Regions from separate parts of the Marisediminicola sp. LYQ134 genome, predicted to be linked through region 2. Evidence: predicted binding sites of a transcription regulator. Region 2 holds the regulator's gene; the other holds the start of a gene.

Region 1 (15,517 bases), 450 kb from region 2:
CCACCAGCAGCGGCCGCGCCCGCACTCTCAGCACCCTCAGGCACCGACGGAAGGACCCTCTAATGTTCACCGGAATCATCGAAGAGCTCGGCGAAGTGGTCGAGTGGTCGCCGGGAACGGATGCCGCGAGGCTCACCGTGCGCGGCCCCCTCGTTGTCGGCGACGCCTCCCACGGCGACTCCATCTCGGTCAACGGCGTGTGCCTCACGGTCGTCGACCAGGGGCCGGACTGGTTCACCGCCGACGTCATGGCGCAGACGATCGCCATGAGCACCTTCACGTCTCCGACACCGGGTGAGCCGGTCAACCTCGAGCGTGCAGCCCAGGTGGGCGACCGTCTCGGTGGACACATCGTGCAGGGTCACATCGACGGCACGAGCGAGTTGCTCTCCATCACCGAGGGCAGCGCGTGGCGGATCGTGCGGTTCAGTCTCTCGGCAGACCTCGCACCCCTCGTGGCGAGCAAAGGCTCGATCGCGATCGACGGCATCTCGCTCACCGTGAGCGACGTGGGCACCGACTGGTTCGAGGTGTCACTCATCCCCGAGACACTCTCGGTCACGACGCTCGGCCGCAAGACCGTCGGCGACACGGTCAACATCGAGACCGACATCCTCGCCCGACACGTGGAGCGGATGCTCGCGTTCCAGAACGGGACCGCATCGTGAGCCTCGCCGACATCCCCACCGCCCTCGACGAGCTGCGTGCTGGCCGACCCGTGATCGTCGTCGACGACGAGGGTCGCGAGAACGAGGGCGACGTCGTGATCTCGGCCGAGCTCGCGAGCCAGGAGTGGATCGCGTGGCTCGTGCGCAACTCGTCGGGGTTCATCTGCGCACCCATGACGAACGAGATCGCCGACCGTCTCGAGCTGCCCGTGATGGTCGCCCACAACGAAGACCCCCGAGGCACCAACTACACGGTCACGGTCGACGCGGCCGACCGGCTCAGCACAGGCATCAGTGCCGCCGATCGCGCCCACACGCTGCGCGTGCTCGCCGACCTCGAGTCGACGCCGTCGAGCCTCAACCGGCCAGGCCACATCCTGCCGCTGCGTGCGGCCGAGGGTGGGGTGCGTGAGCGCGACGGTCACACCGAAGCGGCCGTCGATCTCATGAAACTGGCGGGCCTGACCCCCGTCGGGGCGATCTCCGAGATCGTCGCCGACGACGGCGAGATGATGCGCCTCCCCGGTCTGCTCGCGCTCGGTGAGCGCGAGGGGCTCACCGTCATCACCATCGAGAGCCTCATCGCCTACCTCCACGAGGTGCACGCCGACGTGGAGGTTCCCACCGTCACCCCGCTGCCCGAGAGCTCGCGCGTGATCTTCGAGGTCGAGACGACCATTCCTACGAACCGCGGACCGTTCCGTTTCCGCGCCTACCGCGACCGGATGTCGGGGGCCGACCACGTGGCCGTCATCGCCGGCGAACCGACCGACGGTGCACTCATCCGGGTGCACTCCGAGTGCCTCACGGGCGAGGTGTTCGGTTCGCTCAAGTGCGAGTGCGGACCGCAGCTCGATGCGGCGCTCGACACCATCCAGGAACACGGGGGCGTCGTGATCTACATGCGGGGGCACGAGGGTCGCGGGATCGGTCTCGTCAACAAGCTCAAGGCCTACCGCCTGCAGGAAGACGGGCTCGACACTCTCGACGCCAACCTCGCGCTCGGTTTCCCCGCCGACGGCCGGGACTACGGTGCTGCGGTCGCGATCCTCGAGGACCTCCGACTATCCTCGGTGCGAGTGATCACCAACAACCCCGACAAGGTCAAGCAACTCGTCGACCGCGGCATCACCGTGATCGACCAGGTGCCTCTCGTGGTCGGGGTGGGCGGGGTCAACGAGGCCTACCTCAGCACCAAGCGCGATCGGATGGGGCACATGTTGCCCGACGATGCTGCACTCGACAGGTTCGTCGCTGCCGCGGCGATCCAGACTCTGAAGGAGCAAGAACTGTGACCGGAGCCGGCGCCCCCGACACCACCCCCCTCGACGCGACGGGACTCTCGGTGACGATCGTCGCCGGGTCATGGCACGAGACCATCGCGGAGGGCCTCCTCGCGGGGGCGAAACGGTATCTCGAGCACGCGAATGCCGACGTCAACGTCGTGCGGGTCTCCGGGAGCTTCGAGCTCCCCGTCGTGAGCAAGGCGGCGTTCAACGCGGGAGCCGACGCTGTCGTCGCGCTCGGCGTCATCATCCGCGGCGGAACGCCCCACTTCGAGTACGTCGCGGATGCGACGACCTCCGGTCTCACGCAAGTGAGCGTGCACTGCGGCAAACCGATCGGTTTCGGTGTGCTCACGGTCGACACGGAGCAGCAGGGACTCGACCGCGCGGGACTCCCCGAGTCGAGCGAAGACAAGGGTGCCGAGGCGGCCGAAGCAGCGGTCTCGACGGCCCTCGTGATCCGCTCGCTCGCGAAGCTCGAGTTCGCGAAGCTCGAGGCGGCCCTCTGATGAAGAATCCGATCGTCTACATCAAGATCGTCGTCATCCTCGGGTCGATCGTGCTCGCGGGTTTCTGGGTGCAGCGCGTGTTCTTCCCGGAGCTCTCGGCCTGACCCCGGTCGCTCCCTCCGCGTGACACAGTGGGGGAACACGACGAAAGGCTCACCATGACCGAGGACACCGCCGCCGCTCCCACCGCCACCGCCACCGGCGACACGCCCCTCTCGGGCACGCAGTACGTGATCGAGGCGCACGGCTACCAGGCGACCGTCGCGAGCACCGGTGCGACGCTGCGGGAGCTCACGTTCGACGGGCGCGACCTCACGGTTCCGTTCGCGGCAGACGAGGTCCGACGCAATTTCCGCGGTGCGACGCTCGCCCCGTGGCCCAATCGCATCATCGACGGCACCTACACGTTCGCGGGCGAGGATCGGCAGCTCGCCCTCACCGAACCCGAGCGGGGTCACGCCCTCCACGGGCTCGTGAGCTGGGTGGACTTCTCGGTCGTGGAGCACGTCGGCGATGCGGTGACGCTCGCGGCGATCATCCCGCCGCAGGTCGGCTATCCGCACCGGGTGCGTGTCTCGGTCACGTTCACGGTGTCGAGCGACGGTCTCACGCAGTCGATCGGTGCGACCAATGTCGGCGACACGACGGCGCCCTACGGGTGCAGTGCGCACCCGTACCTCGTGGCGGGCGAGGGCATCGTCGACGACTGGACTCTCGAGCTGTCGGCCTCAGACGTGTTCCTCACCGAGGGCGACCGTTTGCTCCCCGACCGCGTCGCCTCCGTCGATTCGGTTCTCGACGGCACCCTCGACTTCCGCGGGGGGCGGGTGATCGGTGACACTTTCGTCGATCACGCCTACACGTCGCTCGAATTCTCCCCTCGCGCGACCGTGCGCGTCACGACCGCGGCGGGGAGCGGGGTCGCGATCGAGTTCGACGAGGCCTGCCCCTGGGTGCAGATCCACACCGCGGATCGTCCGGCGCCCGAGCCCAGCCGCATCGGGCTCGCGGTCGAGCCGATGACGTGTCCGCCCGACGCGTTCAACTCGAAGACGGATGTCGTCGAGCTCGAGCCCGGGGCGACGCACGAGGTGTCGTGGCGCATCAGTGCGCTGTGAGCCCTCGAAGATGAGCGTAAGGTGATTGGCGGCCGTCACGAACGGCCGCCTCTCTTCTTTCGCCTCGCACTCGTCGACCCCGCATCAGGTGGTCCCGTGCCCGGCGGTCCAGCCCCGTCAGCCTGTCCGGAGTTTCTGCATGTCGTCCGTCACCGCCCCCACCGCGTCTGCCAAGACCAATCCTCGTTCTCGTGTCATCTTCGCGAGCCTCATCGGCACGTCGATCGAGTTCTACGACTTCTACGTCTATGCGACGGCGGCCGTGCTCGTGTTCCCGATCCTGTTCTTCCCCGGGGACGACCCGACCATGTCGCTCCTCAAGTCGTTTGCGGCATTCGGCGCGGCGTTCGTGGCGCGGCCGATCGGGTCGATCCTGTTCGGGCACTTCGGTGACCGGATCGGTCGCAAGGGCACCCTCGTGGCGTCGCTGCTCACGATGGGTGTCGCGACGGTGCTCATCGGGTGCATCCCGACGGCGCTCACGCCCGGCTGGGAGGTTCTCGCCCCCACGCTTCTGGTGATCATGCGTTTCGCCCAGGGTCTCGGTCTCGGTGGCGAGTGGAGTGGCGCAGCGTTGCTCGCGACGGAGAATGCTCCCGAAGGCAAGCGCGCCATCTACGGCACGTTCCCGCAGCTCGGTGCGCCGATCGGTTTCATCGTGGCCAACGGCGTGTTCCTCATCCTCAACCTCACGCTGCCCGAAGACGACTTCCTGTCGTGGGGGTGGCGTGTGCCGTTCCTCGCGAGCGCCGTTCTCGTGATCATCGGTCTCTATGTGCGGTTCAAGCTCATCGAGACTCCCGCGTTCACGAAGGTCATCGAGTCGGGTGAGGTCGAGAAGCTGCCTCTCGCGCGAGTCTTCAAGTCGAGTTGGCGTCAGCTCATCCTCGGAACGTTCATCATGCTCGCGACGTACACGCTCTTCTATCTCATGACGACGTACACGCTCACGTACGGCACGACGCCGGTCGATGCGGATGTCGCGGGCCTCGGCTACACGCGCAACGACTTCCTCATCATGCTCATCGTCGGTGTCGTGTTCTTCGGAATCTTCACGCTCGTGTCTGGTCCGCTCGCGGAGAGGTTCGGCCGTCGTGCGCACCTCATCGTGACGACTCTCGCGATCATCGTCTTCGGTTTTCTGTTCGTGCCACTCCTCGGGGGTGGAGATGTGGGTGTCAACGCGTTGCTCGTGATCGGGTTCACTCTCATGGGGTTGACGTTCGGTCCGATGGGGGCGTTGTTGCCCGAGTTGTTCCCGACGAACGTGCGGTACACGGGGTCGGCGATCAGCTACAACGTCGCGAGCATCCTCGGTGCTGCTGTGGCGCCGTTCATCGCGGTGTGGCTCTGGGGTCTCGCCGACGGGAGCCCGGTGCTCGTCGGTGTGTACCTGAGCGTCATGGGGGCCATCACGCTCGTCGCGCTCATCCTGAGCAAGGAGACGCGGGACCTCGAGTACACCTCGAACGTGAGCTGAGGGTCCGGGTCGGTTCGGGCCGGGTTGCGTCGTCACATCGCTACATCGCGATCTCATGGGCGACCGGGCTCCGGGACGGCATCGGAATGAACACCCGCCCCGGATCGACCGAGGGTGGTGGTTCGAGGAAGTAGTCGGCTCGGTCTCGGTGCACCTGCCACCGGTTGTCGCGGATCAGCAGATGATGCCTCCGACGCAGCAGGATGCCGTCAGCGATGTCGGTGCGGCCCTCGACACCAGCCCACGGGTTGATGTGGTGGGCCTCGCAATACGACGAAGGTCTCTCGCACCCGGGGAACCGGCATCCGCCGTCTCTGACCGTCAACCCGACCCGTTGCCGTTCCGTGAACAGGCGCCGGTCCCGTCCGACGTTCACGCACTGGCCGTCGCGGTCGAAGCCGACGCTGATGACTCCGGTGTTGCAGATCGCCCGTTCGATCGTCGGAGCCGACACGGTGTCGGTGCGGCCCTCGATGAACCCTGGACCTGTCCTGCCCTCGAGCCGGTCCGCGGTCACCACGATCCGCACGGCCGGGCGGCGCCCGCCAAACAGGGTGCCCGGATCCGCATCGACCGCGAGGCGCACCAGGTCGACGAACGCGTCGGCACTGACCTGCTCGTCGGTGCGGCCATCGTTCAGCAACTCCTCCGCGGTCGCACGCGCGGCCGGGTCGACGAACCGGGGACCACCCCGCCGCGGTGACAGGATCTGCGCAAACGCCTCGGCGACGAGAGCGCCGTCCTCGGGGGCGAGCCGCCAGGACCCGCAGTGCATTCCGGTCGCGTTGTCCCACCAGGTGCGCACCGTCCTCAGGTCGCGGTGCTGTTTCTCCCGACGCTCGATCCCGTCAGCATCGAGGAGACCACGCACCTGCCTCGCACGGCGCCAGAGCTGTTCCGGGGTCAGACCCGGTCCCGCGGCGATGAGGTCGTCTGCAGCGTCCTCGAGCACGATCTCGTCGACGCCGGTGATCTCGGAGAACACCCGCCGGATCGCATCCATCGCATCGAGCGAGAGGGCACCTGACGTCACGGCCGCGGCGAGAGCGTCGCGCCACGACGGTGGGGCGGAACCGTCGTTGCCCCCCACTGGCGGCGCGCCCGCGGACGCGGCTTCGGCGAGCAAAGATCCGGTCTCGACCAGGCGGGTGGCTTCGGCGCGGCTCACGTGCGCCACACGCTGGATCATCGCGACCGGGCTCACGAAACCCGCCTTTTGGGCGAGTCCCTGGTGACCGAGTTCAGGGCGCGACCGGTGCGCGACCTCCCCCGCGATCAGAGCGGCGAACTGGTCGACGTTGTGCTGCAGCGCCGCGACGGACTCGACGGCCGCCGTCAGATCAGCGTGGTCGAGAGCGGCGATCGACTCCGCCGTGCCGCCGAGATCGGCGACCACAGCGGCCCGATCGAGGAGAGCGGCGGAGAGGGTGGGCATGCATCAATTCTCCCGAATCGAACGGGTGTTCGAAAGAAGAACGAATCGTCTGCGGAGAGTGGGTTCTCCACAGGGGGCGGGGAGGAGGAGTCTTTCGCGAGGACGAGTACTCGACCCGCCTCTCGCCCTCAGCGAACTCACCACGGGGGCGCACCCCGCGCCGATACGCTGGCACCGGCGCGCCTGGGTGATGCCGACCCGGCCCGAGCCGGCCGGTCCGGAGCCGGTCGCCTCCGAGCCGTCCAGCCCTGCCTGCCACTGCATCGCCCAGTCCACCACCACGCAGCCGACACCACGCACCCACCGCCGCGCACCGGGCACGATCCCCAGAGAGCTTCGATGACTTCCCAGCAGAACCCGCCTCGCCCGCGTCGCTCCCTCTTCGGTCGCCCCCAGGCCGATTCGGGCCCGCGCGCGACGTTCTCGCAACTGCTGCCCTACCTCTTCGAGCATCGCCGCGTGCTCGTCTTCGTGATCATCCTGAGCGTGCTCGGCGCGGCGGCGTCGCTCGCGCAACCGCTCCTCGTGAGCCAGGTGATCACGATCGTGGAGGCTGGTGACTCCCTGCAGCTCATCGTGTGGCTGCTCGTGGCGCTCGTCGTCGCATCCGGTCTCATCAGCGGTTTCCAGCACTACCTGTTGCAGCGCACGGGCGAGGGCGTGGTGCTGTCGAGCCGTCGCCGGCTCGTGTCTCGCATGCTCAACCTGCCCATCAGCGAGTTCGACGTGCGCCGCACCGGCGACCTCGTGTCGAGGGTCGGCTCCGACACGACGCTCTTGCGCGCCGTTCTCACCCAGGGCCTCGTCGAGGCCATCGGTGGGTCGCTCACGTTCGTCGGGGCTCTCATCGCCATGGCGATCCTCGACCCGATCCTCCTCGGCCTCACCGTGCTCGTGATCGCCGCGTCGGTCATCACGGTCGTGACGCTGAGCGCTCGCATCCGTGTCGCGAGCCGCAAAGCGCAAGAGAAGGTCGGCGACCTCGCGGCAGCCGTCGAGCGGTCGATCAGCGCGGTGCGCACCATCCGCGCGTCGAACGCCGCCGCCCGCGAGATCGCCGAAGTGGAGAAGCACGCCGAGGGCGCGTGGCGCATGGGAATCAGTGTCGCGAGGATCTCCGCTCTCGTCGTGCCGATCGCCGGCATCGCCCTGCAGGTGTCGTTCCTCGTCGTGCTCGGGGTCGGCGGGTTCCGCGTCGCGAACGGCGACATCACGGTCGCCGACCTGGTCGCATTCATCCTGTTCCTCTTCCTCATGATCGGCCCGCTCGGTCAGGCGTTCGGCGCCATCACATCGGTCAACTCGGCCCTCGGCGCCCTGGGCCGCATCCAGGAGATCATCGCCCTGCCAAGCGAGACGGAGGGCGACGCCGCGATCGCCCGCAGCGCCTCCCCCGCGGTCGACTCCGACGACGCGCTCGCGTTCGAGAACGTCGAGTTCACCTACACCGAGCTCGCACCCGAAACCGATGCGGCGAGCGCCGCCCCGACCGACTCGGCGGCCGGTGCCCCGCAGGGAACGGATGTCTCGTCCCCCCGCACCGCGGATGCGACCTCCGCCGCACCCCCGGCCCCGACCACACCCACCGCACCGGCCGCGGATCTTCCCCCGACCCGCGACCGCACCGTGCTGCACGGCGTCTCGTTCACCGCACCCCGAGGCAAGCGCACGGCGCTCGTCGGCCCCTCCGGCGCGGGCAAGAGCACGATCCTCGCGCTCATCGAGAGGTTTTACGACCCGAGTTCCGGCGTCATCAGGCTCGGGGGCACCGATCTCCGTGCACTCGACCGCTCCGAGCTGCGCGCCCAGATCGGCTACGTGGAACAAGACGCCCCCGTGCTCGCGGGCACCATCCGTGAGAACCTCAAGCTCGGCGCACCCGACGCGTCGGACGACGACTGCGTGCGCGTGCTGCGCGACGTCAACCTCACCGAGGTGCTCGACCGCAACGAGCTCGGACTCGACGCACCCGTCGGCGAAGACGGCGTGATGCTCTCGGGTGGCGAGCGCCAGCGTCTCGCGATCGCCCGCACGCTTCTCGCGGCCCCGCCCATCCTGCTCCTCGACGAGTCGACGTCGTCACTCGACGGACTCAACGAGCAGATGCTGCGCGAGGCGATCGACGCGGTCGCCGAGAACCGCACGCTCATCGTCATCGCCCATCGACTCTCGACGGTCGTCGACTCCGACCAGATCGTCGTGCTCGACCACGGTCGTGTCGTGGGGGTGGGCACGCACTCGGAGCTCGTCGTCTCAACACCGCTCTACAAGGATCTCGCGAAGCACCAGTTGCTCGTGTAGCCCTCCGACAGGCTCCGAGACCACTCTTCGACGCGCCCTGCGTTCGCGCGGCGCTACAGTTTTTCTCATGGCCACCCCCGACTTCGTCCTGGCACTCCGCGAGAAGATCGGGACCGCGCCACTGTGGCTCAGCGGTGTCACGGCCGTCGTGATCCGCGGCGACGAGGTGCTGCTCGTGCGTCGCTCCGACACGGGAGCCTGGACCCCGGTCACCGGCATCATCGACCCCGGCGAGCAACCGGCCGTCGCCGCCGCGCGCGAAACCCTCGAGGAGGCCGACGTCGTCGCCGTGCCCGAGCGGCTCGCGCGCATCGGCGTGACCGAGCCGATCGTCTACCCGAACGGCGACGAGAGCCAGTACCTCGATCTCACGTTCCGCATGCGCTGGGTGTCCGGCACCCCCGCCCCGGCCGACGGTGAGAACCTCGAGGCGCGCTGGTTCACCCTCGACGACCTGCCGCCGATGTCCGACGACATGCTCGGCCGGCTCTCGGCAGCCGTCGACGACCGGGTCGAGACGCGCTTCGAGATCTAGCCCGCCCCGACTCGCCCCGAACCGTCGCGGGGCGCGCGGAGCCTCAGTCGGCGAGGGCGTACATCGCCACCGCGGCTGTCGCGGCGACGTTGAGCGAGTCGATGCCGTGCGCCATGGGGATGCGCACGATCGTGTCGGCGGCATCGAGCGCCTCGGGCGTGAGACCGTCGCCTTCCGCGCCGAGCACGAGCGCCACTCGCTCGGGGGCTCGTGCCGCGAAGGCGCGCAGCGTCACCGAGTCGTCGCGGAGCGCGAGGGCCGCGACATGGAATCCGGATGCCGCGAGCAGCTCCTTCGTCGCCGGCCACGCGCCGACCCTCCCCCACGGCACCTGCAGCACGGTGCCCATGCTCACGCGGATGGCGCGGCGGTAGAAGGGGTCGGAGCACCGGTCGGTCACGAGCACCGCGTCTGCCCCGATCGCGGCTACCGAGCGGAAGATCGCCCCCACGTTGGTCGGGTCGGCGACGTTCTCGATGATCACGACGCGACGCGCATCAGCGAGGAGGGCCTCGACCGTTGGGAGCGCTGGGCGATGCATCGAGGCGATGAGACCGCGATGCAGCACATAGCCGGTGAGTTGTTCGAGGAGGTCACCGGGCCCCGAGAACACGGGCACGACGACGTCGCCGGGACCGTCGACATCCGCACCGCCCGGTTTCGCCTCGAGCGCCGCGACCGCGTCGTCGACCGACCCGCCGAGCGCGAGAACCGACCGCGGCCGGTGCCCTGCGGCGAGCGCGCGCTGCATCACGAGGAGGGATTCGGCGAGGTAGAGGCCGTGCTCGCTTCCGCGGGACTTCTTGAGCGCGACATCCGTCTGGTGCGCGTAGTCGGCGAGCCGGGGGTCGTCGATCGAGTCGACCTGTTCGACGACGACCTTCACGGCGCGACCCTCACGACGCCGGCGCGATGAGCGTGTACTTGGTCTCGAGGTACTCGTGGATGCCGAGCGCCCCGCCCTCGCGCCCGATCCCGGACTGCTTGACGCCACCGAAGGGGGCGGCCGCGTTCGAGATCACCCCGACGCCCAGCCCCATCATCCCCGTGTCGAGGGCGTCGATCATCCGCTGTCCGCGTGCGAGATCGCGAGTGAAGACATAGCTCACGAGGCCGTACTGCGTGTCGTTCGCCATCGCGACGGCCTCGGCTTCATCGGCGAAGGTCGAGATGGCGAGAACGGGACCGAAGATCTCCTCGCGCAGGATGTCGCTCCCGCGCGCCACACCCGTGAGCACCGTCGGGGCGAAGAACGTTCCGTCGCCCTCGAGCGCTGCTCCCCCGGTGCGCACCGTCGCCCCGCGCGCGACGGCGTCGTCGACGAGCGCTCCCGCTTTGGCGACCGCCTCGTCGTTGATGAGCGGGCCGATGCGCACGCCGTCGTCGGTGCCGCGACCGACGACGAATTCGCTCACGGCCGCGGTGACCCTCTCGGCGAACTCCTCCGCCACCGACTCGTGCACGATGAACCGGTTGGCTGCGGTGCACGCCTCACCCACGTTGCGGAACTTCGCGAGCAGCGCCCCCTCGACAGCCTTGTCGAGGTCGGCGTCGTCGAAGACCACGAACGGTGCGTTGCCGCCGAGCTCCATGGATGTGCGCAGCACTCCCCCCGCGGCCTGCCGCAGGAGTGAGACACCCACGGGGGTCGATCCCGTGAAGCTCAGTTTGCGGAGGCGCGGGTCGGCAATGATCGGCTCGCTCACGTCTCCCGCGGTCGACGTCGTGATGACGTTGACGACCCCCGGGGGCAGCCCCGCGTCGGCGAGCAGCTGCACGAAGAGGAGCGTCGTGAGCGGGGTGAGCTCGGCGGGCTTCACGACAGACGTGCACCCGGCGGCGATCGCGGGCGCGATCTTGCGGGTCGCCATCGCGAGCGGGAAGTTCCACGGGGTGATGAGGTAGCACGGACCCACAGGACGGTGACTCACGACCATGGTTCCGGTGCCCTCGGGGTTGGGGCCGTAGTGGCCCGCGATGCGCACCGCCTCCTCGCCGAACCAGCGGAGGAACTCGCCGCCGTAGGTCACCTCCCCGCGCGACTCGGCGAGGGGTTTGCCCATCTCGAGCGTCATGAGCAGAGCGAACTCCTCCCGGCGCTCCTGCAGGAGGTCGAAGGCCCGGCGGAGGATCTCGCCGCGCTCGCGCGCCGGTGTCGCGGCCCACGACGGCGCGGCGGCGACCGCGGCGTCGAGCGCACGAGCACCGTCGGCCACGGAGGCATCCGCCACGGTCTTCAGCACGAGCCCTGTCGCGGGGTCCCGGACCTCGATGGCCCGGCCCGAGGTCGACTCGACCCACTCGCCGCCGATGAAGAGCCTGTCGGGAACACCCGCGAGTAGTGCGGTTTCGGTCACAGTCATGATCGGGTCTCCTCGGGAGATCGGGCGCGGTCATTCGCTCGTAAGAGCGCGGAGGGCCACCAGATGCGCGGCCCGATGTCGTAGGCGAGCGCGGGCACGAGCAGCGAGCGCACGAGGAGGGTGTCGAGCAGCACGCCGAACGCCACGATGAACGCGATCTGCAGGAGGAACAGGATGGGGATGACACTGAGCGCCGCGAACGTCGCCGCGAGCACGATGCCCGCGGACGTGATGACGCCGCCCGTCACGGAGAGCCCCCGCAGAACCCCTTCGCGCGTGCCGAGACGCAGGCTCTCTTCGCGCACCCTCGTCATGAGGAAGATGTTGTAGTCGATCCCCAGTGCCACGAGGAACACGAACGCGAACAGCGGAACAGACGGGTCGGCACCGGGGAGCCCGAGCACCCCGTTGAAGACGAGCGCGGAGACTCCGAGGGCCGCGCCGAACGACAGCACGACGCTCGCGATGAGCAGCACGGGGGCGAGGATCGATCTCAGCAGGAGCATGAGGATGAGCAGGATCACGACGAGAACGATCGGGATGATGAGGGTGCGGTCGTGGATGGCGGTGCGATCGGTGTCGACGGCGGTCGCCGTCACTCCGCCGACGAGGGCGCCGTCGTCGACCGACCGCACGGCGTCCCGAAGGTCGAGGACCGCCCGGTCGGCCTCCGTGGAGTCCGGCGCGACCGCGAGGGTCGCTTGCAGCAGCACGGTGCCGTCGACGACGGTCGGCTCGCCGGGCGGGCCTCCCGCGGGTCCGACCGCCGCATCCGATCCGGCGGCAACGGTGCCGCTCGGGCTGTCGTCCGACACGGCGACCACGGAGTCGACACCCGACACGTCGAGAGCGGCGTCGGCGAGGTCGTCGATGCTGTCGGCCGATCCGAGGATGAATGCGGGGCTCCCCGATCCGCCGGGAAAGTGTTCGCCGAGCACCTCCTGACCGTCGCGGGCCTCGGATTGCCCGAGCACGAGGTCGCTCTGCGCCACACCGTCGGCGCGCAACTGCAGCACGCCGATCGACGCCACAAGCAACAGCAGGGTCGCGACGACCCACACCGCCCGCGCGCGGGCGGCGATGAGCCTGCTGATGCCACCCCAGACTCCGCGCGCTCGACGAGGGCGGGTCGTCGGAGAGATCGACGACAGCGCGAGCGTCGCGTCGAACCGCGGTCGGAAGGGCCAGAACGACGCCCGTCCGGCGACGAGAAGCAGCGCGGGAAGGAGGGTGAGTGACGCGAGCATCGAGAGGGCCACACCGATCGCCGCGACGGGCCCGAGCGCCTTGTTCGAGTTGAGGTCGGAGAGCAGCAGGCACAGGAGACCCGCGATCACGGTGCCTCCCGACGCGAGCACCGGCTCGAGGCTGCCCTTGAACGCGAGCACGGTGGCATCCCACCTCGACTCGACGGTCTCGAGGGCTTCGCGATAGCGGGAGACGTAGAGCAGCGAGTAGTCGGTCGCCGCCCCGATCACGAGGATGAAGAGGATGCCCTGCACTTGGCCGTTGAGGGTCACGACTTCGGCGCGAGCGAGCTGCCAGACCAGGAGGATGCTCACCGAGAGAGCGAAGAGCGACGTGCCGAGCACGAGGAAGGGCAGGAGGGGTGATCGGTAGACCACGAGGAGGATGAGCAGCACGGCACCGAGCGCCACGAGGAGCAGGATTCCGTCGATGCCGCTGAACGCCGCGCCGATGTCGGCGGTGAACCCCGCGGGGCCCGTGACGAAGTGGGTCAGCCCGTCGGGAGTCTGCGTCTCGAGGTAGACCCGGATGGCGTCGATGATGTCGGCCGACCCCTCGGAGGAGATCGGCACGAACACCTGGAACGCCTCACCGTCGTCGGACTCGATGGCGGGGGATGCCCCGTCGACGACCCCCTCGAAATCACCGAGGCTCTCGGCGATGTCGGCCGCGAAGGCCCGATCGTCGTCGGTGAGCCCCCCGTCGCGGTCGAACACCACGACGGCGGGGATCGCCGAGGAGTCGGTGAAGTCCCCGAGGCTCTCCTGCACCACCGTCGACTCGGATGTCGCGGGCAGAAAGCTCGTCTGGTCGTTCGTCGACACCTCGTCGATGCGGCCGAAGTATGGCCCGCCGATCGCGGCGCCGGCGAGCCAGGCCAGAATCAGCACGATCGGGATGACAGCGCGGAGCCCCCGCCCGAGCATCAGCGCGACTCGGTGATGACGGCCCCGGCGTCCGCGAGGTCGGCGAGCGCTTTCGCGCTCGACTCGGGCGCGACGCCCGCGACGAGGTCGCGGAACACGCGCACGCGGCGACCGGCGTCGAGGGCGTCGCGAGCCGACGCGAGAACGCAGTAGTCGGTCGCGATACCGACGACGTCGATGTCGGTCACGCCGAGCGACTCGAGGGCGGCGGAGACGGTCTCGCCGGCATCCGTCGTGCCCTCGAAGATCGAATACGCGGGCACGCCCTGCCCCTTGGTCACGTGGACGGTGACCGGTGACGTGTCGAGAGACGGGTGGTAGGCGGCGCCCTCGGTCTCGGCGACGCAGTGCACGGGCCACGTGACGACGTAGTCGGGTGTCGCACCGTCGAGAGCGAAGTGGCCCCCGTTGTCACCGACGGCGTCGTGCCAGTCACGGGAGGCGAACACGTGGTCGTAGTCGCTCGCGGCCCGCTCGAGGAGCTCGGTGATGCCCGCCGCGACCGCAGTGCCGCCCTCGACACCGAGCGCGCCCCCCTCGGTGAAGTCGTTCTGCACGTCGATGATGAAGAGCGCTCTGCTCACGAGAATCCGTTCTCTCGAGGTGGTTCCCGCTGCCGTGCGGGTCAGACCGCCATGATATCGGCCGGGTAGTCGAGGCCGATCTGGTGACGGATGTCGTCGAGCGAGCGCATGATGGCGACGCTCTGCGACGGGGGGAGGAGCTCGCCCGCGAGCAGACCGTTCTCGACGAGGCGCTCCATCTCGGCCGCTTGGAACTGCATGCCGCGACCGGTGATGTCGGACTCGTACCGCTCGAGCACGGTACCCGCCCGGTCGAAGACGGTGAACGACGTCGCGTTGTACCAGACGGAGTCCAGTTCGATGCGGCCCTCCGTGCCGATCACGGTCGCCCGGTTCGAGCCGAGGGCGTCGAGCGCCGTGTGCAGCACGGCCTGACGGCCGCCGGAGTACCCGTAGGTGATCGCGGTCTGGCGGTCGACGCCCGTCTCGGTCAGCGCCGCGTGGGCGAGAGTCGTGTCCGGCGCTCCGAAGACGTCCCACGCGAACGACACGGGGTAGATTCCGAGGTCGAGCAGAGCGCCCCCGGCCAGGGCCGGGTTGTTGAGGCGGTGCTCGGGGTCGGTCGGCAGTTTCTGATTGTGATCGGCGAGGAGGGTGCGCACCTCGCCGAGGGTGCCCGCCGCGATGATCTCGCGGATGCGCGCCATGTGCGGCAGAAAGCGAGCCCACATCGCCTCGAGCACGACGAGACCGCGCTGCTCGGCGAGTTCGGCGAGAATCTGCGCCTGATCACCCGTGACGGTGAAGGCCTTCTCGACGAGCACGTGCTTGCCCGCCTCGAGCGCGAGCTTGGTGTGCTCGTAGTGGTGCGAGTGCGGCGTCGCGACGTAGATGATGTCGACCTCGGGGTCGGCGACGAGGGCGTCGTAGCCCTCGTGAACTCGCGCGATGCCGAACTCGTCGGCGAACGACTGCGCCGACTCGAGCGACCGGGAACCGACGGCGACGACCGAGAACCCCGATCCGATCAGGTCGGATGTCTGCTGGCGGGCGATTCCGCCGGGGCCGAGAATTCCCCATCGAAGTGTTCCGGGCATGGGTTCCTCCTCAGTGCGGACCGCGCG
Region 2 (15,517 bases):
CGAACGCCTGCATGATCTGCTGGAGGACCTCGTTCGACCCGTTGGCCGCCCAGATGTTCTCTGCGGTCAGATCGTGACCGAGGTAGTCGGCCAGCGCCGTGCGCAATGCGACGAACTCGCGATCGGGGTAGCGGTTGATAGACAGGATCGCCGCAGCGATCGAACTGATGATTCCGTGGGCGACCGACTCCGGGATCGGGTGGGTGTTCTCGTTGACGTTGAGAGCGATCGGCACTCGGGACTCGGGCGCACCGTACGGGGTGAGGCCGCGGAGGTCATCGCGGATGGGGAGGTCGTTGAGCGAAGTCACCGATCAAGACTAGGGCTGTCGATGCCCCACGACTGATGCCCCTCGACTATCGAGCGTAGGCGGCGGGAACCGCGAGCTTCTGCCCCGGCTGAACGTCGGCCGAGTCGAGCTGGTTGAAGTGCACGAGGTCGGACACCACCTCGCGGGGGTCCGCCTCGGGCGCGAGCCCGACGGCGAGCTCCCACAGTGACTCGCCGCTCTCGACCTGCACGAAGACCACGTCGGCTCCGTCTTCGTTCGACGCCGTCGCCATTCCGCCGTTGAGAGCGAATGCTCCCGCGGCGAGCACGATCGGTGCCGCGACGAGAGTCGTGAACACCGCGCGACCGCGCCTCGTGAGACGGAGTCTGCGTTGCGGCACGCGCCCCGACCGTGCCTGTGCGGACGATGCGGACGATGCGGGGGGAGCAATACCAGTCGCTGCGCTCATGGTTCTTGCCTTTCAGGTCGGGGTATCACTCGCGGGTCGTGTTCTCGGAGGTGCTGCTCGTGATGGTGGGCGGGTGTCGCACCCGACACTCGGCCGGGAGAGCCGGATGCGAACCCGTGTTCCGAACATATCTTCGAATACTCGCCAGATCAAGCCGATATTCGAAAGTGTGGTAACGAATTAGCGCAACACGCTCGAATAGACGTTTGGAAAGCGACCGTCGAATGGATACAGTTTCGATTGTCTGAAGACAGACCATCAGGAGCCACCGACATTCGCCGTTCTCACGGCGCACGAGGTGCACATCGAGGGGAACGACGTGGTCGACACCGAGCAGGGATCACCGCAAGCGGACAAGCCGTCGACCCGGCGCCGCAAGAGTCTGAGCGACAAGCAGCTCGCGATCCTCGACGTGATCTCCCGATCGGTCTCGAGCCGGGGCTACCCGCCGAGCATGCGCGAGATCGGCGATGCGGTGGGGCTCGCTTCGCTCTCGAGCGTCACCCATCAGCTCAATCAGCTCGAGCTCAGCGGCTACTTGCGCCGCGACCCCAATCGACCGCGCGCACTCGAGATCCTCATCGACCTGCAACGCCCCGACGTCCCCGTCGTCTCCGACGCGCCGACCCCCGTCGGAGACGCCGCGATGGTCCCCCTCGTCGGTCGCATCGCGGCGGGAGTGCCGATCCTCGCCGACCAGCAGGTCGACGAGGTCTTCCCCCTCCCCCGCCAGCTCGTCGGCAAAGGCAACCTGTTCATGGTGAAGGTCGTCGGAGACTCGATGGTCGACGCCGCGATCTGCGACGGGGACTGGATCGTCGTCCGCCAGCAGAAGACCGCGGAGAACGGCGACATCGTCGCCGCGATGCTCGACGACGAAGCGACCGTCAAGGTGTTCCAGCAGCGCGACGGCCACACCTGGTTGCTCCCGCGCAACTCGGCCTTCGCGCCGATCCTCGGTGACTACGCCGAAGTGCTCGGCAAGGTCGTCGCGGTGCTGCGCTCGGTCTGAGCGGTGAACTGCTCCACCTGAGCCTCGACCTCCTCCGAGACGAGCACGTGGATCCGCGTGCCGTTCTCGTCGTAGCGGGTGTCGAGAACGACGCCGTTGTCATGCAAGCGCGTGACGACGTCCCCCCGATCGAAGGGGATGAGCAGATCGAGCTCGACCGACGGCGACGGGATCGCTTCGGCGATGCGCTCGAGTAGCTCCTCGACGCCTTCGCCCGTCCGCGCAGACACGAACACCGCACTCGGCTCGAGACCGCGCAACACGAGGCGCTGATCGTCGTCGACGAGATCTGCCTTGTTGAAGACGACGATCTCGGGCAGGTGGCGAGCATCGACGTCGCCGATCACATCGCGCACCGTCGCGAGTTGACTCCCGGGATCCGGATGCGATCCATCGACGACGTGCACGATGACGTCGGCGTCCGCGACCTCCTCGAGGGTCGACCGGAAGGCCTCGACGAGCTGGTGCGGGAGGTTGCGCACGAATCCGACGGTGTCGGTGAGGGTGTACGCCTGACCCTCGGCCGTCACGTTCTTGCGCACGGCCGTGTCGAGAGTCGCGAAGAGCGCGTTCTCCACGAGAGCGCCCGCCCGCGTCACCCTGTTGAGCAGCGACGACTTGCCGGCGTTCGTGTATCCGGCGATCGCGACAGACGGCACGTCGTTGCGCACCCGGTTCGCGCGCTTCGCCTCGCGGGACGGCGCGAAGCCGGCGATCTGCTTGCGCAGCTTCGCCATCCGCGTGTGGATGCGGCGGCGATCGAGCTCGATCTTGGTCTCACCCGGACCGCGCGAACCCATGCCGTTTCCGGCACCGACCTGGCCACCGGCCTGACGCGACATGGACTCACCCCACCCGCGCAACCGCGGCAGCAGGTACTCGAGCTGAGCGAGTTCGACTTGCGCCTTGCCCTCACGGCTCTTCGCGTGCTGGCTGAAGATGTCGAGGATGACCGCGGTACGGTCGATGACCTTGACCTTCACGACGTCTTCGAGCGCGCGACGCTGGCTCGGAGCCAGCTCGCCGTCGACGATGACGGTGTCTGCCCCGGTCGCCGCGACGACATCCCGCAGCTCGACCGCCTTGCCCTTACCGAAGTAGGTGCTCGGGTCGGGGTGAGGACGCTTCTGGAGGAGACCGTCGAGCACGACGGCTCCGGCCGTCTCGGCGAGAGCGAACATCTCGCGCATCGAGTTCTCGGCCTCGACGACGCCGCCCTGCGAGTAGATGCCGATGAGCACGACGCGTTCGATGCGCAACTGGCGATACTCGACCTCGGTGACGTCGTCGAGTTCGGTCGAGAGGCCCGCGACACGGCGCAGCGCCTGGCGATCCTCCCTATCGAACTGGTCGCCGTCGTGGTCGTCATCTGTCGTCGCCGACGCTCCGGTCTGCTGGAGGGCTTGCGCGCTACCGCTCCCGAACAGGCTGAGACCGGCCGGTCGCGACGACGAGTTGGCGAGTACGCGGGCGATGACGTCGTCGTCTCGCTCGGAAGGGTGTACTTCAGTCATTGGGTTAACCTTAGCTCTTCGTATTTGGGTAGGTTTTCGGGATGACTAACGAGCACTACTTCTCGGCGAATCCCGAGAGTGAGCTTGCTCTCCGTCGCATCCGGGTGACCATCGACGGCACCCCGCACGACGTGTCGACCGCGGGGGGCATCTTCAGCCCCGACCGCATCGATGCGGGAACATCCGTCTTGCTCGCGAACGTGCCGCCGGCTCCGCCGGGAGGCAACCTCCTCGATCTGGGATGCGGATGGGGTCCGATCTCCTACACGTTGGCTCTGCAATCTCCGCGGGCGACGGTGTGGGCTGTCGATGTCAACGAGCGTGCGCTCGATCTCGTGAGGCGCAATGCCGACCAGCTGGGCCTCGACAATATCAACGCCTGCCGCCCCGAGGATGTTCCCGACGATCTCGGTTTCACCACGATCTGGTCGAACCCGCCCATCCGCGTCGGCAAGAACGAGCTGCACAACCTGCTGTTGCGCTGGGTTCCGCGCCTGACACCCGAGTCCGACGCGTGGCTCGTCGTGCAGCGCAACCTCGGCTCTGACTCGCTGCACCGGTGGCTCGACGGTGAGCTCTCCGACGGGTTCGCCGTCTCACGCGCGGCAACCCACAAGGGATACCGGGTGCTGCGCGTGCGGCGACGAGTTCTGCCCGCCGACCTCTGAACCGACCCGGTCGATCGATACATCGATCAGATCGTGAGCTCGCCCTCGAACGAGAACTCCGCCGGCCCCGAGAGGGCGACGTGTTCTCCGTCTTCGGTCGCGAACATCCGCACCCCGAGGGTGCCTCCCGGCACCTCGACCTTCCACTGATTCGGTGCCCCCGGGCCGGCCCAGTGCCGTGTCGCGAGGGCCGCTGCCGCGGCACCCGTTCCACACGAGAGCGTCTCTCCACTGCCGCGCTCGTGCACGCGCATGCGGATGCGCCCGACCCCGTCGAGCACCATGGGCTCACGCGGCACCACGAACTCGACGTTGACTCCCGCGGGGAACTCGGGTTCGACGAGGGGGACGAACGAGAGATCCGCGCTCTCGAGTTCGTCATCGCTCGCGAGCGCGACGACGACGTGGGGGTTGCCGACGTTGATCCCGAGCCCCGGGCGCGCCACCTGCAGATTCTTCGCGCGGACGAGAGGCTCGCCTCCGTCGAGTGACCAGCGACCGAGATCGACCTGGTATCCGGAACGGTTGCTCTGGACGTCGCGCACTCCCCCGCGCGTGCCGATGACGAGGGTGTCGCCGGGCCCCAGTTCGGCGAGACCGTTGTCGACGAGATATCTGGCGTAGACCCTGATTCCGTTTCCGCACATCTCCGACGGCGATCCGTCGGCGTTGTGGTAATCCATGAACCACTCCGCGGCGTCGTCCTCCGCGAGGGCGGCGGCCCCCGCCTCGAGGTTCTCCGATCGCACCGCTCGGATGACGCCGTCGGCCCCGACGCCGAAGTGCCGATCGGCGATGGCCGCGAGCTGCGTGGACTCCAGCTCGATCGACCCCTCGGGGTCGCTGAAGAGCACGAAGTCGTTGCCCGTGCCATGGCCTTTGGTGAAGTGCAGTGTCGGGCTCACCGGTCCATGCTACTGAGGCCGCTGCTGACGAGGGCATCCACGACGGTCTCCCCGACGGCCGGCTCACCCCCGACGACGGTCACGGTCGCGGGATACCGTCGAAACCAGCCGACCTGTCGTCTCGCATACTTGCGGGTGAGTGCCTGCGTCTGATCGATCGCCGCCTCGCGAGTGAGGGTGCCCCGGATCTGCTCGGCGGCCTGCGCGTAGCCGATCGCCCGCCTCGCCGTCACTCCCCGGTCGAGCCCGTTCTCGAGCAGACCCTCGACCTCCGAAACGAGACCGCGCCGCCACATCGAGTGCACCCGCTCGTCGAGCCGTTCGACGAGTGTCGCGCGCTCCGCGGTGACCGCGACGACACGAGTGTCTGTCCAGAAGGCACTCGGGTCGGGGAGCCCCGACCCGAACGGCTTCCCCGTCATCTCGATGACCTCGAGGGCACGGACCAGGCGACGACCATTGCTGGCCCCGATCGCCGCTGCTGCGGGCGGGTCGACCACGGCTAATCGAGCGTGCAGGAGCCCGGGGCCACGCTCGACGAGTTCGGCCTCGAGCGCCTCGCGGATGCGCGCATCCGTGCCCGGGAACTCGAAATCGTAGAGCACCGACGAGACGTAGAGGCCCGAGCCGCCGACGAGCACCGCGACGTCTCCCCGACCCTCGAGTCGCCGGATGACGGATCGCGCCTCGCTCTGGTAGCGAGCGACGGTGGCCTCATCGGTGACGTCGAGCACGTCGAGAAGGTGGTGCGGAACACCTCGCCGGTCTGCGACGGGCAGTTTGGCCGTGCCGATGTCCATGCCGCGGTAGAGCTGCATCGCGTCGGCGTTGACGATCTCCGCGCGCCTTCCGCGTGCCGCGAGACGCTCGACCACATCGAGCGCGAGATCGGACTTCCCGGTTCCGGTCGCTCCGACGATCGCGACGAGCATCAGGCGTCGGTCGGGCGCATCCCGGGAAGCCCGAGCGACACGCGAGGCGCCCCTCCCGGTGACGCGGTGGCTCCGGCCGGAGTCGGCACACCGCAGCTCTCCGCCTCGGCCCGGTCGAAGGCGTCGCCCGCGCGCGTGCGGCGGATGACGAGCGGCGAGCCGTCGAGCGTGTCGGCGATGAGGTGGAAGGGCTTCGCGTCGGTCACCGTCACGGTCACGACGTCGCCGGGGCGTGGGGCGGCGCTGTGCGGCGGCACCTCGAAGTGCACGAGCCTGCTGTCTTCGGCGCGGCCGGAGAGTCGGTTCGTCGCAGCATCCTTCTTTCCTTCGGCGCCGACGAGCACCTCGACGGTGCGACCGACGACCTTCGTGTTCTCTTCCCACGAGATGCGGTCCTGCAGGGCGACGAGTCGCTCGTAACGCTCTTGCACCACCGCTTTGGGCACTTGCTCGTCCATCGTCGCCGCGGGGGTTCCCGGCCGGATCGAGTACTGGAAGGTGAACGCCGTTGCGAACCGCGCCTGTTCGACGACGCGCATCGTCTCGGCGAAGTCCTCTTCGGTCTCCCCGGGGAAGCCGACGATGATGTCTGTGGAGATGGCCGCGTGCGGAATGCGATCCCGGACCCTGTCGAGGATGCCGAGGAACTTCGTCGAGCGGTAGCTGCGGCGCATCGACTTGAGGATGCGATCGGAGCCGGACTGCAGCGGCATGTGCAGCTGCGGCATGACCGTGGGGGTTTCCGCCATAGCGTCGATGACGTCGTCGGTGAATGCCGCCGGGTGCGGGCTCGTGAATCTGATGCGCTCGAGCCCGGCGATGCGCCCGGCCGCGCGCAGCAACTTGCCGAAGGCGGCGCGATCACCGAATTCGACCCCGTAGGAGTTGACGTTCTGACCGAGGAGGGTCACCTCGATCGCTCCGTCGTCGACCATGGCCTGGATCTCGGCGAGGATGTCGCCGGGCCGACGGTCTTTCTCCTTGCCGCGCAACGCGGGCACGATGCAGAACGTGCACGTGTTGTTGCACCCGACCGAGATGGACACCCACCCGCTGTGCGTGGACTCGCGTTTCGTCGGAAGCGTGGACGGGAAGACGTCGAGCGCCTCGAGGATCTCGAGTTGCGCCTCGCCGTTGTGGCGTGCGCGCTCGAGGAGGGTCGGGAGGGAGCCCATGTTGTGCGTTCCGAAGACCACGTCGACCCACGGTGCCTTCTCGAGGATGACGGTCTTGTCTTTCTGGGCGAGGCATCCGCCGACGGCGATCTGCATGCCCTCGTGCTTCTTCTTCACCGAGGCCAGCATTCCGAGGTTGCCGTAGAGCTTGTTGTCGGCGTTCTCGCGCACGGCGCACGTGTTGATGACGACGACGTCTGCCTGCTCATCCGCTGTCGCCGGCTGGTATCCCGCTGCCTCGAGCGAACCGCTCAATCGCTCGGAGTCGTGGACGTTCATCTGGCACCCGAACGTGCGCACCTCGTAGGTGCGGCCGGGAGTCGTGACCGGGGTGGCGGTCGAGGGGGGAAACGTGAGAGTCATCGTTCCGCCAGCCTAATCTGCCGTGAGGCCCCTCAGATCGGGCGCGGGCACGGGCGCACGCACGTCACTCGAACCGCACGGTCGCCGTGCGGCCGGACGCGAGCGCCTCGTCGACGGCGATGCGGATGACTCCGGAGGAGTAGCCCTTGCGCTGCAGGAAGGCGCTCAACCGTCGAACCGCGGTGGTCGTGTCGAGTGATCGCAACTGGGGGGCGCGACGGTTCGCGAGTTCGCGCGCGCGATCGAGCTCGTCGCTGTCGGCGATCTGCTCGAGCGCCGCGTCGATGTGGTGCTGGTCGATATGACGTCGGCGCAGTTCGGCGGTGAGTGCGCTTCGACCGAGCCCCTTGCGCTCGTGCTGGGTTCGCACGAGTGTTTCGGCGAGTGCACCGTCGTCGACGAGACCCACGCTCTCGAGCCTGTCGAGTTCGGCGGTCACCTCGTCGGGTTCGAGCTCGCGCGAGAGAAGGGTCTTCTCGAGCTCCCAGCGGGACATGCCTCGCCGGGTGAGCGCGTGGATGCTCACGTTCTCGGCGCGCTTCGCCTTGCGCTCGGCGGCCTTGTCGCGAGCCGCCGCCGCTTTCGCGGACCGTGCCTCGCGGCGTTCCTCATCGGTCACCGGTTCAGCGCCACGAGCGTGACCCGATCCGACGTCGTGCGGCTCGGGCACGGGCACGGGCACGGGCTTGGGAGTCTCGTCGGCGAACCGGGGTCCGTCGGGTCGCCCTTGCGCACCGGGGAGGTAGGTGACCCGGGCAAGGGAGTCGTCGGGCTCAGCGTTGCGGGTCGACGCGGGCACGCGTGTGCTCCGTCGCCTCGCGGCACTCAACTCGTCTGGTCCCTCGCCCGGATTCATCGATCAGGCCCCGACGGCTTTGCGCGACGCGAGCTTCTTCGCGATCTGCTCGACGGGAGCATCTGTCACGGCGGCGGCACCCGGCACCGCATTGGGGTCGTCCATGATGCCGAGTTTGATCTTGATCTTCTGCTCGATCTCGGCCGCGATCTCGGGGTTCTTGAGGAGGTGGTTTCGCGAGTTCTCCTTGCCCTGGCCGAGCTGATCGCCGTCGTAGGTGTACCACGCACCCGACTTGCGCACGATCTCGTGCTCCACGCCGAAGTCGATGAGACTGCCCTCGCGGGAGATACCGACCCCGTAGAGGATGTCGAACTCGGCCTGCTTGAACGGCGGAGCCATCTTGTTCTTGACGACCTTGACGCGCGTGCGGTTTCCGACGGCGTCGGTTCCGTCTTTCAGCGTCTCGATTCGGCGGATGTCGAGTCGCACCGACGCGTAGAACTTGAGCGCCTTACCTCCCGCGGTCGTCTCGGGGCTTCCGAAGAAGACTCCGATCTTCTCGCGCAGCTGGTTGATGAAGATCATGGTCGTGTTGGTCTGGCTCAGCCCGCCCGTGAGCTTGCGCAGCGCTTGCGACATGAGACGCGCTTGCAGGCCGACGTGCGAATCACCCATCTCACCCTCGATCTCGGCGCGCGGCACGAGCGCCGCGACCGAGTCGATGACGATGAGGTCGATCGAGCCCGAGCGCACGAGCATGTCGGCGATCTCGAGAGCCTGCTCACCGGTGTCGGGCTGCGACACGAGCAGAGCGTCGATGTCGACACCGAGCTTCTTCGCGTATTCGGGGTCGAGAGCGTGCTCCGCGTCGATGAACGCGGCGATGCCGCCGGCGCGTTGCGCATTCGCGATCGCGTGGAGCGTGAGCGTGGTCTTACCCGAGGACTCCGGTCCGTAGATCTCGACGATCCGGCCGCGTGGGAGCCCCCCGATGCCGAGCGCGACATCCAACGCGATGGAGCCCGTGGGGATCGTTGCGACGGGAGCGCGCTCGTCGCTCCCCAGGCGCATGACGGAGCCCTTGCCGAACTGGCGGTCGATCTGGGCGAGGGCGGTTTCGAGAGACTTCTCGCGGTCTGCTGGTGATGCCATTGGTGGGACTCCTTGTGCGTCGTGGGTTGTGCGCCTATAGGCTGCCGCTCTCGTGCCAGACCGATGTTGCAAGGCCCGGCAGACCGCGACAAGGCTGGTAGTGCAGGCAACTGAGCTGCCGATGGTGCGTTGTCGTTGGTTCATCTCCAACAAGTGCGACTGTACGTTCCACGCCCGACATTGCTCTCGGTCGCGCCGACGCACAGTGCACAACCCGTCTTCGACTGCGCCTGTTCAGGAGCCTATCGATATCCGAACGGATGTTCGAGAGCGCGCCGGTGTGTCGCGTGCCGGATAGCGGGGACGCGCGGATGCGTCGAGGTCAGCGCTGCGGCAACTGGCCGACGCCGTGCCAGCGGGACTTCGGGACATCGGATGCGCGGCACAGCGCGATCCACACCGCCCTCGTGTCTTCACCCGACGCGATCGCCTGCACGGAGGTGCGGTCACCGAACTCGGTCAGAACGAGGTCGCGCGTCACCATCTGGCCGTAGGGCTCGCCGAACTCGTCGCGAACCGCTTGCCAGAACTCACTCACGCGCATGCGACAACGCTAACAAGCGCGACGGTACATCGGCTGCACCCACGAACGCGCGAACGCCCCGACCCGGAGGTCGAGGCGTTCGAGAAAACTCAGGTGTTACCGAACCGCGAGGTCGGCATCGAAATCTGCCACGAGGTCGTCGGGAACAGTGTCGGGGATGGGGTTCAGACCCTCCACGACAGCGAGCCGATCGCCGACCTCACGCATGATGACCGAAATGGGCGTCTCGAGCGCATCCGCCACCGACGCGAGGATCTCGGAGCTGGCCTCTTTCTGGCCCCGCTCCACCTCGCTGAGGTAGCCGAGCGCGACGCTCGCCTTGCTCGCGACCTGCCGGAGGGTGCGGCCCTTCTGCAGGCGGAAGTCCCGGAGCACATCTCCGATTTCTTGGCGAACCAATACCACTGTGGACCCTCCTCCTCATGACCGAACCACTCAATTTCAGATCGGATCGGGGGCTGTCGACCCCTGCTCCGGTCCGGAAACTCTAGCGAGACCAGTCTGTACCTTGCTTGTGAATCACTGGTCTGTAACCGGATGGAAACGGGAAACATTCCCGCACCCCGGCCGGTTCACAGCTCGGCCAGTCGCGACGCAAGCGATGTGAGTAGTTCGGAGACGACGCCCGAACGGACTGCTCCCCGGTCACCGGAGAGTTGGAGCGCGACGGCGCGGACATCGCCGCCCACAGCGATCCCGACGAAGACCGTTCCCGCGGGGTGCCCGTCGTGCGGTCCGGGACCCGCCACGCCCGTCGTCGAGATGCCGACATCGGCGGGAACCCCTCGCCGAGCGAGAACCGTGCGAACGTTCGCCGCCATCTGCATCGCGACGTCCGGGTGCACGGGGCCGTGGAGGGCGAGGAGATCGGCGGAGACGTCGAGAACCGAGTGCTTGATGTCGGTCGAGTAGGCCGTGACCGATCCGAGGAGCACCTCCGAGGCACCGGCGACCGACGCGAGTTCCGCGGTCACGAGCCCCGCCGTGAGAGATTCCGCGACGGCGATCGTGAGGTGTCTCTCAGCGAGTCGAGCAACGACGGTGTCGGCGATCCTCTCCCCGGGCGTCTCGGCGGGCACCCTGTCGAGGGCGCCCTCCGACGCGACGACGGAATCAGCGGTCACGACACCGCGGGAGCACGGTTGAAGCGATACGCCTTGTAGAGGTAGTCGAGCCCCGTCACGACCGTGACGACGAGGGCGAGAGCGAGGAGCCCTCCGGAGACCCACACGAACCACTCCCCCACGACACTCGCGATGGGGAAGAGGAAGGCGGAGAGCGACACCGATTGCAGGACGGTCTTGAGTTTGCCCCCGGCCGATGCGGGGATGACCCGCGACCGGAGAACGACGAAACGGAACACCGTGATGCCGAACTCGCGAACCAGAATCACGATGGTGACCCACCAGAACACCTCGTCGAGGATCGAGAGCGCCACGAGGGCACCGCCGATGAGCACCTTGTCGGCGATCGGGTCGAGGATCTTGCCGAGATCGGTGACGAGGTTCTGTCGACGCGCGAGAAAACCGTCGAGACTGTCGGTGAGGATCGCGACGACGAAGACCACGGCTGCGATCCAACGCGCGGCACCCATCTCGCCCGCATCCGCGAGCAGAAGCCACACGAAGGCCGGAGCCATGAAGATGCGCACCACGGTGATGATGTTCGCCACGTTGGCCGCGCTCGCCCGAGTCTCACCCGACCTGATCATCCGCCCGTGGAGCGCATGCGAGGAGCCTGCTGCTGCCATGGCGCTACTCCCTGCCGGTCAGACCCCACGCGTCCTCGTCGGAAACGTCGACCTCATCGTAGCCGCTCGTCATCTCACCGACCGGGTCGCCGTGGTAGCGATCACTCGACTCGGAGCCCACGGGAACCGGCGCGACGGACCCGGCGGATGAGCTCGTCGCGCTCGCGGGCGCGGTGATGGGCGCATCCTCTCCGCGGAGTCTCGCGAGCACCCCCGGCAGCTGCTCGGCGGTCACGAGCACGTCTCGCGCCTTCGACCCTTCGGAGGGCCCGACGATCTCCCGCGACTCGAGAAGGTCCATGAGCCTGCCCGCTTTCGCGAAGCCGACGCGGAGCTTGCGCTGCAGCATCGAGGTCGAGCCGAACTGCGTGCTGACCACGAGTTCGGCCGCCGCGAGCAGCACCTCGAGGTCGTCGCCGATGTCACCGTCGACCTCTTTCTTCTCGGCGACAGCCGCGACGTCCTTGCGGTATTCGGGCTGAGCCTGCCTCGTGACGTGTTGCACGACGGCGTTGACCTCGCTCTCGGTCACCCACGCCCCCTGCACGCGGATGGCCTTCGAGGCACCCATGGGCAAGAAGAGGGCGTCGCCCTGGCCGATGAGCTTGTCGGCGCCGGGCTGGTCGAGGATCACTCGACTGTCGGTCATGCTGCTCACCGCGAACGCGAGCCTCGACGGCACGTTGGCCTTGATGAGCCCCGTCACGACGTCGACGCTCGGGCGCTGGGTCGCGAGCACGAGGTGGATTCCGGATGCTCGCGCGAGCTGGGTGATGCGCACGATCGAGTCTTCGACATCCCGCGGGGCCACCATCATGAGGTCGGCGAGCTCATCGACGACGACGAGGAGGTAGGGGTAGGGCTTGAGTTTGCGCTCGCTGCCGGCGGGCAACACGATCTCGTTCGCGAGCACCGCGCGGTTGAAGTCGTCGATGTGACGGAACCCGAAACTCTCGAGGTCGTCGTAGCGCATGTCCATCTCTTTGACGACCCAGCTGAGCGCCTCCGCGGCCTTCTTCGGGCTCGTGATGACGGGCGTGATGAGGTGCGGGATGCCCGCGTACGGCGTGAGCTCGACGCGCTTCGGGTCGATGAGCACCATGCGCACCTCGGCGGGCGTCGCGCGCATGAGGAGCGACGTGATCATCGAGTTCACGAAGCTCGACTTGCCCGACCCCGTCGAACCCGCGACGAGCAAGTGGGGCATCTTGGCGAGGTTCGCCACGACGAAACCCCCCTCAACGTCTTTTCCGAGCCCCATCGTGAGCGGGTGGGCACTGCTCGTGCTCGCCTTCGACCGCAGCACGTCGCCGAGCGACACGATCTCGCGGTCGGTGTTGGGGATCTCGACGCCGATCGCGCTGCGCCCGGGGATCGGCGAGAGGATGCGCACCTCGTTGCTCGCGACCGCGTAGCTCAGGTTCTTGCTCAGCGCGGTGACCCGCTCGACCTTCACCCCGGGTCCGAGCTCGATCTCGTAGCGCGTGACCGTCGGACCGCGACTGAACCCCGTGACCTTCGCGTCGACCGAGAACTGCTTGAGCACCTCGGTGATCGCACGGACGATGACGTCGTTCGCCTCCGAGCGGGACTTCGCGGGCGTGCCCATCGCGAGCGCGGCGATGCCGGGGAGGCGGTAGGGAGCCGACGGGCCGTCGCCGGCCACGGCATCCGTCGGCTCGACGAAACCGTCGGAACCGGGCGCGAACCCGGGGAGCTCGGTCGGCGTCGCCGTGCGGTCGGCATCGTCACGGATACCCGTCGGGTGCGCGTCGATCTCGCCACTGAACCTCTTGACCGCCGACTCCGCTTTGGCGAGCTCGTCGAGGAGCGCGGCATCCGCCCGAGCCTTCACCGCCGACGCCTGCGCGGTCGGCGCTGCTGTGGCCGGCGTCACGACCTCCTCGAGCTTGGTGCGGTCGATGACCTCGGTCTCATCGCGATCGCGGACGATCACGGGGCTGTCGAAAGCCGGATCCTCTTCGCGCTGGGTCTTGTTGCGTCGCCACCACGGGAGCTCGGCGGGGTCGACGTCGTCGAGCTCGAGATCGTCGATGCCCCCGAGGCTCGCGCGCTCCTTCTCCGCCTTCTTCGCCGCACGCTGCTCGTCGTCGGGCAGCTGTGCGCCGAAGAGGTAGGCGTAGAGCTCGAGGAGCCTCGCCCCGAGCCTGTTCGGCGGCGTCTTCGTGATGATGAAGAGCGAGAGAGTGAGCAGGAGGATGATGACGGCCATCGCGCCCGGCACGGTGATGACGGCGATGAGCGGGGCAGCGAGCACCCACCCGAGCACCCCTCCCGCCGTCGCGAGACCCGGCATCCCGCTCGACGGCGCCGGTTGCCCGCCCGCGATGTGGCACAGCGCGCTGATGCTCGTGAGCAGCACGGCGAGGCCGATGCCGATGCGCCCGTTGTCGTGCACCGACGCGGGGTGGCGGAAGAGCCACACGGCGAAGAGCACCATGACGACGGGCAGCGCGAACGCGACCCGGCCGAACAGACCGCCGAAGGTGTAGGCGTCGAGGGCGACCGCGACGGGGTCGGTGGGGTTGAACCACTCCACCGCGGCGCCCGCCACGGCGAGGAGCACGAGGAAGAAGGGCACGCCGTCACGGCGCTCCTCCTTTGCGAGAGTCTCTTTGCCGAGCACTCGCGCGGCCCCGCCGACGATGTGCGCGAGCCCCAGCCACGCCGAGGCGAGCAGGCCGGGCTTGTCCGGCTCGAACGCGGGGGCCTTCGTCGCGGGGAGTTTGCGCGTGGAGCCGCGGCCCGACGCGGGCAGCACCTCGGTCTTCGCCGTCGCGGCGCCTCGTTTCGCGCCGGAACGCGGTTTGGCGCGGGGGGTCGACCGGGTGCTCGTAGCCATGCGACCACGCTATCCCGGGGTCAGACGTGAGCCCGGAGCGACACCCGTGAGACCGGGCGTCAGGGCCTCAGCGCGTCGTGCCGGCGATCTTCGGGAGCGCCCCACCCGCGGCCGCGTTGCGGTCGGGGCGGAAGTTGCTGAGGTCGAGGCCGGGGATCGCGCCCACGAGGGCGATCTCGTCTTCGATCTGCGCCGCCTCGAAGTCTTCGGGCCCCACGAGGGGCAGTCGAACGCGCGGACTCGAGATGCGGCCGAGCCCGTGCAGGATGTACTTCGCCGCGACCGTGCCGGGCACGTGAGTCATGACCGCGCGAACGAGAGGCTCGAGGGCCTGGTGCGCAGCCGTGGCGGCGGTCAGGTCGCCCGCGTTCACGGCGTCGACGATCACGCGGTAGGGCGCCGCCGCGATGTTCGCCGTCACCCCGATGAGACCCGAGGCCCCGATCGACAGGTGCGGGAGCACGTTGGCGTCGTCGCCCGAGAAATAGAGCAGGTCGGTCTGGTTCAGCACGCGACTGACCTCGCTGAAATCACCCTTCGCATCTTTGATGGCGCGGATGTTGGGGTGCTTCGCCGCCCGCAGAATCGTCTCGTAGCGGATGGGAACGCCCGTGCGCCCGGGGATGTCGTACAGGATGACGGGGAGGTCGGCGGCATCCGCGATCATCCGGAAGTGGGTGAGGATTCCCGACTGCGTGGGCTTGTTGTAGTACGGCGTGACGATCATGTTCGCGTCGGCGCCGGCCTTCTCGCTCTGGCGCGCGAGCTGCATCGCGTGAGCGGTCTCATTCGAGCCACCGCCCGTAATGATCTTGGCGCGGCCATCGGCGACCGACTTGCCGACCTCCACGAGGCGGATCTTCTCGGGGTCGGTGAGGGTCGACGTCTCCCCCGTCGTGCCCGTGACGACGATGCCGTCGGCCCCCGCGCTGATGACGTCGTCGATGTGCTTCTCGACTCCGGGCCAATCGACTTCACCGTCGGCCGTGAACGGCGTGACGAGGGCGACGAGCACTTGGCCGAAGGGGTTCTCACGATGTGACACGCCTCCAGGGTATCGGGTGCGGGCTGGGCGGGCGCGGGCGCTCCGGCGCTCCGGC

What was found. Region 2 encodes LexA, which represses DNA repair genes until DNA is damaged. Its sites were predicted from a motif close to TCGAACANNTGTTCGA; they were not measured.
Region 1: the regulator LexA is predicted to act here: its motif matches at 6,514-6,529, upstream of ACLHIH_RS08200 (DUF222 domain-containing protein).

Annotation. Positions count from the first base shown of each region.
Region 1 covers NZ_JBKIWP010000001.1:1,711,542-1,727,058, forward strand. Annotated here, with positions in the region: gene ribD (bifunctional diaminohydroxyphosphoribosylaminopyrimidine deaminase/5-amino-6-(5-phosphoribosylamino)uracil reductase RibD) at 1-63, shown strand, start outside; gene ACLHIH_RS08175 (riboflavin synthase) at 63-668, shown strand; gene ribB (3,4-dihydroxy-2-butanone-4-phosphate synthase) at 665-1,963, shown strand; gene ribH (6,7-dimethyl-8-ribityllumazine synthase) at 1,960-2,463, shown strand; gene ACLHIH_RS08190 (aldose 1-epimerase family protein) at 2,622-3,581, shown strand; gene ACLHIH_RS08195 (MFS transporter) at 3,721-5,061, shown strand; gene ACLHIH_RS08200 (DUF222 domain-containing protein) at 5,102-6,496, opposite strand; gene ACLHIH_RS08205 (ABC transporter ATP-binding protein) at 6,836-8,797, shown strand; gene ACLHIH_RS08210 (NUDIX hydrolase) at 8,865-9,332, shown strand; gene ACLHIH_RS08215 (TrmH family RNA methyltransferase) at 9,376-10,218, opposite strand; gene ACLHIH_RS08220 (NAD-dependent succinate-semialdehyde dehydrogenase) at 10,229-11,695, opposite strand; gene ACLHIH_RS08225 (MMPL family transporter) at 11,692-13,869, opposite strand; gene ACLHIH_RS08230 (isochorismatase family protein) at 13,869-14,453, opposite strand; gene ACLHIH_RS08235 (Gfo/Idh/MocA family protein) at 14,495-15,490, opposite strand.
Region 2 covers NZ_JBKIWP010000001.1:1,257,288-1,272,804, forward strand. Annotated here, with positions in the region: gene ACLHIH_RS06020 (histidinol-phosphate transaminase) at 1-310, opposite strand, end outside; gene ACLHIH_RS06025 (LysM peptidoglycan-binding domain-containing protein) at 357-740, opposite strand; gene lexA (transcriptional repressor LexA) at 1,060-1,752, shown strand; gene hflX (GTPase HflX) at 1,704-3,266, opposite strand; gene ACLHIH_RS06040 (class I SAM-dependent methyltransferase) at 3,308-3,934, shown strand; gene dapF (diaminopimelate epimerase) at 3,961-4,839, opposite strand; gene miaA (tRNA (adenosine(37)-N6)-dimethylallyltransferase MiaA) at 4,836-5,771, opposite strand; gene miaB (tRNA (N6-isopentenyl adenosine(37)-C2)-methylthiotransferase MiaB) at 5,771-7,309, opposite strand; gene ACLHIH_RS06060 (regulatory protein RecX) at 7,374-8,108, opposite strand; gene recA (recombinase RecA) at 8,169-9,260, opposite strand; gene ACLHIH_RS06070 (DUF3046 domain-containing protein) at 9,583-9,804, opposite strand; gene ACLHIH_RS06075 (helix-turn-helix domain-containing protein) at 9,901-10,209, opposite strand; gene ACLHIH_RS06080 (CinA family protein) at 10,377-10,928, opposite strand; gene pgsA (CDP-diacylglycerol--glycerol-3-phosphate 3-phosphatidyltransferase) at 10,925-11,554, opposite strand; gene ACLHIH_RS06090 (DNA translocase FtsK 4TM domain-containing protein) at 11,559-14,417, opposite strand; gene dapA (4-hydroxy-tetrahydrodipicolinate synthase) at 14,485-15,462, opposite strand.